2 regions of the Blautia sp. DFI.3.45 genome follow, and region 1 is predicted to be linked to the other one. Evidence: riboswitches for the same ligand, from Rfam matches in the RefSeq annotation. Region 1 holds a riboswitch; the other holds the start of a gene.
What was found. Region 1 has a riboswitch for tetrahydrofolate ahead of folE (GTP cyclohydrolase I FolE). Riboswitches for the same ligand answer to the same signal wherever they lie in the genome.
Positions count from the first base shown of each region.

Region 2: another riboswitch for tetrahydrofolate. It lies ahead of LJE09_RS00535 (folate family ECF transporter S component); the one in region 1 lies ahead of folE (GTP cyclohydrolase I FolE).

Region 1 covers NZ_JAJDMI010000056.1:5,494-8,920, forward strand. Annotated here, with positions in the region: gene folP (dihydropteroate synthase) at 1-200, opposite strand, end outside; gene LJE09_RS14855 (HD domain-containing protein) at 240-737, opposite strand; gene folE (GTP cyclohydrolase I FolE) at 734-1,291, opposite strand; THF riboswitch at 1,427-1,523, opposite strand; gene LJE09_RS14865 (hypothetical protein) at 1,640-2,053, opposite strand; gene LJE09_RS14870 (Y-family DNA polymerase) at 2,069-3,427, opposite strand, start outside.
Region 2 covers NZ_JAJDMI010000001.1:110,065-113,491, forward strand. Annotated here, with positions in the region: gene LJE09_RS00530 (hypothetical protein) at 1-802, opposite strand, end outside; THF riboswitch at 1,340-1,444, shown strand; gene LJE09_RS00535 (folate family ECF transporter S component) at 1,531-2,091, shown strand; gene LJE09_RS00540 (GNAT family N-acetyltransferase) at 2,426-3,202, opposite strand; gene LJE09_RS00545 (SGNH/GDSL hydrolase family protein) at 3,303-3,427, opposite strand, start outside.

The sequences.
Region 1 (3,427 bases):
GGAGTATGACCGGGACGTGTAGATTCGCCTCCGATATCAATAATATCTGCACCATCAGCAATCATTGCCTCTGTATGTTTCAGAGCTTCATCCATATGATTCCATTTGCCGCCGTCAGAAAAGGAATCAGGGGTAACATTCAAAATTCCCATTATGTAAGTATGATTCTTAGTATCAAAAAAACGGTTTCCAATTTTCATGAGCAGAGCCCATCCTTTCTTTTGTGCTTATGAAGAAGATCAGTATTCAATTTTCATATTTTTTTTATCATCAGACCAATAGCATTCAGGAGCAGCGGAACATAAAAAACAATTTCTGGACTGCTTATCCGCTTTATAAAGAAGTGCTGCCAGCGTACTGCAGGAATCTCCTTTTCGGTGATGTCCAATAGAAGACAGAATCAGTTCTTTTTCCTGTTCTGTAAAGTGCAGATCTGTCAGAATTTCCCGTGCGATTTCTACTCCTGCAATATCATGGGGAATGTTGTACTGATATTGCTGTGCACGTCCGATATCATGCAGAAGTGCTGCTGCATAGATAAGCTCTTTGGGCAGCTCCAGATGTTCCTCCAGTGCATAAATGTACATCAGTCGTGCAACATCCAGAAAATGTTCAGGCGTATGACGGCAGAAGATCCGTTCACTTTCAAGTTCCTGTATTTTTTTATAATGTTCCTGATAAACCGGGTGCCTCCAGATCTGATTGACACGATCCATATCTGAAAAATTGTTATTCATCCTTTTACCATAGAAAGGAACATTTTCTGCAGTTCCTTATCTTCTGTAAACGCACCACGGGTTACAGTAGTGATCGTTTTGCTTCCCGGTTTCTTTATTCCGCGCATGGTCATACAGGTATGTTCCGCTTCCAGCATTACCATAATTCCTTTTGGATCCAGAGTACGCTCCAAAGCATCTGCGATCTGAACGGTAAGCCGTTCCTGAATCTGTGGTCTTCTGGAATAAACATCTACTGTACGTGCCAGCTTGCTTAAACCGGTAACTTTGCCGTTGGGGATGTATGCAAGATGAGCTTTTCCATAAAAAGGCATCAGGTGATGCTCACACATGGAGTAAAAGGTGATGTCTTTTTCCAGTACGATTTCATTATTCTCTACAGGAAACTGCTTTAATAGATGCTGGTCCGCTTCATGGCCAAGACCTCCGTAAATTTCTTCACACATGCGGGCAATCCTGTCAGGAGTATCAATCAGACCTTCCCGTGTGATATCTTCACCGATACCTTCCAGAAGCAGACGGACTGCCTGCTCAATTTTCACTTTGTCAACCATTAAAAAATAACCTCCTTTGTATTTTTGAAATGGAGATTATCCTTTTGACCAAATTAAAAAGGATATCTCCAATTGTGATAGAATGTATGTCGAAAACATTCCCTAACACAATATGAGATATCCTCTTATATTGTTTGCAACGGGTGCGGATAATATACCGTAAGACGCACTTTTCGTTTCAGTGACAACTCCCCATTCACCGAACACTTGACGCATAAAATCCTATTTTGCATATCATTCATTTCGGTATTCAGTATACCATGTAATACGATAATAGAAAAGCTTTTTTCTGACTTTTCAGAATAATTTTTTCTGTTTTCACTTTTCCCAGTGAAACATTTTTCACATTTACCACTCTTCACATTTAATATCACTTATCTGTTCGATTGGAATGACCGTTTGATCCGTCATAATTATGGTATGCTCGTATTCGTCTACCTTTTTTACAATACCGGAGCACATAACATAAGATCCACCGGCTTTTTTTGCATCGGGAATAAAATAAGTTATCGATACATTCTGTTCTATACCGATATTATTTCTGATTATGTTGATTTTTTCGTTCAGCTGAGCAATCACTTCCTCGCTCAGTTCCAATCTTTCATCGGTTAATCTTGCCGTTTCTTTTATCGCAGCATCATGTCCGGTCAGAGCTGCAAAAGGAGCAAATTGTGCTGCCCGATCCCGAAGTGGCATTTGCGGATGATTCTTAGAGACCGGATGTGGCAAATTGATAATATCTTCATAAGAATTATTTTTCATCCTCTTCCAACTCCTTTACGCCTTATGTCCGCCAATTTGTTCATTTCTGTCCTTGGCGGTTGCACCTTCCTGAAGATTCATTCCCTTCAGTACAGCGTTTTTTCCAAATTTCTTCTTGATACTGAGCATTGCCTCCTGCATACGTTTTTCGCGATCCAGCTCAGCCGCTTCCTCTTCCTGCTTTTTCCTTTGTGCCTCATAATCCGTAAAAAGATCCAGCTGCTCATACACTTCTTCTTTCTTGACAGATTTTTCATCCACAAGCCTGTTCGCTGTGATATTGATTCTTCTGACAAGCAGGTTTCTGTCAACGAGCCTGTCATATAACTCTATTACTGCATCTGTTATCATTTTTGTTGAGGAAGTCTGCCGTTTCAGATTGGTCGTTCCATGTGCGTGTTTCGGAATTCTTCTTCCATAACGGTCGATCGTAACCTCACCATGATATTTCTTTTTCCTGTCGGTATTATTCAAATTCTCAATATCATAACCAACTGTCAATACAATCTGATCCGTCACAAGCTTCTTATCCACCAAATCCAAAACCATCTGGTCCGTCATCTCTTTGACGACTAATTTTGCTTTTTCAAAGTCATAAGGACAATGAAGTACCTGCCCGGAACAAACACTGTTCGTTTCCGGTTTGTAAGACTTGACCATTTCCATGGTACAGGGCTCATATCCCCAGGCATGATCGATCAGAAGCTCTGCATTAACGCCAAACAGTTTATATAGCAAATCTTCGTTATATAATTCATTCTCTTTTCCGATGGAACATCTGGCAATATCACCCATCGTATAAAGGCCATATTCTTCCAACTTCTTTGCATATCCCTTTCCGACTCTCCAGAAATCAGTAAGAGGTCTGTGGCTCCAGAGTTTCCTTCGGTATGACATTTCATCCAATTCTGCAATTCGTACGCCATCTTTATCTGCTTTAATATGCTTTGCCACGATATCCATCGCAATCTTGCATAAATACATATTCGTTCCAATTCCGGCAGTTGCCGTTATACCTGTCGTTTTCAGCACATCCTGTATCATGGTCATTGCAAGTTCTCTTGCTGTCATATTATAAGTATGCAGATAATTCGTTACATCCATAAATACTTCGTCAATCGAATACGGGAAAATATCTTCCGGTGCAATATATTTCAGATAAATGCTGTAAATTCTGGTGCTGTATTCCAGATAGAGAGCCATCCGGGGAGGCGCAACAACATAATCAATCTCCAGTGCAGGATTGGTATCTAATTCTGTACTGTCATCAGAAGAACCAATAAATGTTCTGTTCGGTGCTTTCCACCTGCGAGCGCTGTTGGCTTCTTTTACTTTTTGAACAACCTCAAATAAACGAGCCCTTCCGGGTATCCC
Region 2 (3,427 bases), on a different contig from region 1:
TAAAGGAGGTGTCACTTCCGGCAGGAAGAATCCGGAGGATATTCAGATTTACTCCCTGTACAGTTGCCAGCAGCTGTTTTTCTTTATTTTCTATCTGCTCCGGTGTCTGTGTGAGTTTTGGATCCGGAGTTGGGGTGGGATCCGGTATTTCCAGATCTTTCAGATCAGAAATACTCAGCACTTTCAGGTGACTGGCATTTAAGGATGCGGAAGAATCATTGGAAATATCCGGGAATTTTCCCTTGAATGTAAGGTAAACCCAGTCACCGGCCTTGATTCCGTTCTGATAATATTGTTTTGTTCCTGTGATCGGATAGGTGGCTGTTTTTCCTTTCTTTGATTTTATTGTGATGGTATTGGAAGTCAGGGAAATGACCTGCCCATGTGCAGTGCGCTTTTTCAGTTTGTTTTTTTTATGAAATTCATCTACAACCTTCAGAACATGTACACTGCCTGTGTCAGTACCGGAAAGCTGACCTTCGTAAATGATACTGATCTCATCGCCGGTGATCATGCCGCCTTTACATTCCAGGGTGGCATTGGAAACATTAAATACATAGGAGGCACTGTCCGTGTTCAGAATAAGCTGGCTTCCTGAAAAATCCTGCAGGGTACCGGAAAGTTCATCCATATAGATACGGCCTTTTGTTTCGGTTTCAGTTGTGGTGTCAAATGAAGAAGTAAGTTCCCGGACGGATGTGTCTCCGGTGGATGTGAATTGTTCCAGTATGGTTTCAGGGCTGCATCCGGCAAAAGAAAAGCTAAGGCCGGCACAGACACATGCAGCAAGCAGTTTTTTCATAATATAGACAGGACCTCCAATAAATCATTCGTTTGAACATGATTCCTGCCGTATGCAATAATTATTTACAGGGAGGGATATTGCTTTCCGGCGGTTCGGGGATAAAATCAAAAATTTTCCGGTAGCTTTCCCATTCGTCATTATCTTTGGCAGGAGTGCATATCAGGCCGGTACATTCCGTACAGGCGTTGGTATTCAGGTAATTATCATAACATATATTATAAGGATTTTGGCAGTTATTTTTACATATTTCTGACATTTTTTACCTCCATGATTATAGCAGACCGGGGCGGGATATCTGTATTCATGTAATTTCTCATTGCTGAAGATGCCGGACTGCTGCATAATGTTATAGTATTAGTATATGCGGCTGTTTTATTCATAGACTTACGAGTGTTTGCAGCAATATTCTCAAGTAAAAAAAGCAGACCATTCGTATAGAATGAACAAAAAACAGCATTCAAATTTGTGAAAATAATAACGGAAAATATATTGCAATTTCTATGGATTGTGTTATAATTTCGATAAATAAATAATAGCGAAGTAGGATTTTATGCGTCAAGTGTTCACAGGCTGGGGAGTCGCCGTGAAACGAAAAGCAGAAAGCGTGCTGCTTACGATATAATTTCCGCACCCGTTGCTACATATGAGAGCATCTCATAATGTGGAGGGATTATTATTTATGTAACTACTCTATTTTTTAAACACATTATGGAGGTGTTTTTATTATGCAGAAAAAACAATATTGGAACGTAAAAACATTGGTGTTCATGGCTCTTCTGATCGCCATGCATCTGGTACTCACACGAGTTCTGGTCATTGATCTTGGTGCGTACCGTATTTCTGTGGGAAGTGTATGTACAATCCTTGCAGGTCTGTGGCTTGGCCCGGTAGCTGGTGGTGTCTGTGGATTATGTGCGGATATTATCGGGTGCTTTATGAAGGGCTATGCTGTAAATCCGTTTATCACAGTTGCAGCAATCCTCTGGGGTGTGCTTCCTGCCCTTGCAAAACCATTATTTGCAAACAGAAAGAAAACAGGAAAGACAGTTGGTATCTGCGTATCTATCGTGGTAACTGCAGTTCTCAGCTCTCTGGTGCTTACAACAGCAGGACTTGTGATCATGCTTGGATATAATTTCTATGCGATCATGCCCGGAAGACTGGTACAGTTTGCAATTATGATCCCGATTTACTGTGTATTAACATGTCTGCTGTATTTCAGCCCTCTGACAGCGATGGTGGTAGGTAATACATCACCTGCAGTGCTGAAAAACAAAACAGTATAATTGAGTTACTGTTCACACACCACTATTCCGCGAGGTGTTTTGGCATGAATATGCCAAAATCCCGAGACATACAAGCCAAAATTCCATTGCCGCAGGCAATCTGGAATGAATTTTGGCTACGTTACTGTGAACGGAGTGAACAGTAACATAATTGAGTCAGAGATAAAATACAGAATAAGACTTGAATATTAAAATTAAAATGATATACAATATAGTTGGCGCGAACTATGTTAAATGAATCAACTGATTCCCCGAAAAAGAAAAGTTAAAATCTATAAAAATTAAGAACTATCTGTAAAAGCAAAAAATGAAAACGCTTTACAGATAGTTCTTTTTATTTCTCAGGTGGGAAATTTCCGTTTTCATCCGGCTGTACGCGGAACCAGTAAGTATAAAGCTGCTGGAATCCAAGTGATCTGTATAATGCCCGGGCATTGTCATTTCCCTCTACAACCTGAAGATATGCATTCTGTGCACCTTTTTTCATTCCTTCTTTCAGAAGTCCTGTGCAGATCTGACGGGCATAGCCATGTTTGCGGTATTCCTCTTTGACATGGATGGCGTAAATACCGATGTAGTCTCTGTCCAGGATACCAAGCCCTGTTGCAATGATCTGCCCGTCTATGCGGATGCAGGCGCAAATGGTTTCTTTGAGAATTGCCTGATACATGGATGGTACAACTTTTCTGTGAATCGGATTTATAGTATTTTTTAGATTGAACAGACTTTCAATCCATTCAGACGGAATGTTATTGTAGAATGTTACATCAGGATATGGAGTATCCAGATGTGCGGCGTTCATGCTCATTGCCATGACATTGGTGGTATGCTGGATGGCATATCCCCGATTCTCCAGAACATAATCAAAGTCAGGAGAGACAAGAGGACTGATCTTAAATACAGCGGGGGTTCCCAGACGCTTATATACGCTTTCACAATATGGGATTTTTTCCCGCCAGGTGAGGGTGGAATTGCCGAACTGTTCTACGCTGTTGGTTCTGTGTGTATAAAAATAAGAAAATCTCAGGATCCAGCCGTCGTATAATTCCATCTTGTGAGATGGCCAGGCATTCAGAGACATATCTTCAATCTGTTTAATTGTAGTTTCCATAATATAAGGAAGACTCCTTTCCATAATAAGTCCGCAGATATGAGCGAGGACAGTGATTTATTATACAAAGTTCCGGGAAAATGCGCAATAGTTTATCTGTTCAGGGATTGTTATCAATGCTTTGAAGGAGAGGGAACAGTTTCTCGGCCAGAAGCTTATGCCCATACAAAGTAAGATGAATCCCGTCCGTTGTTATGGCATCAAATCCCGATTGAGTTGCTTCCT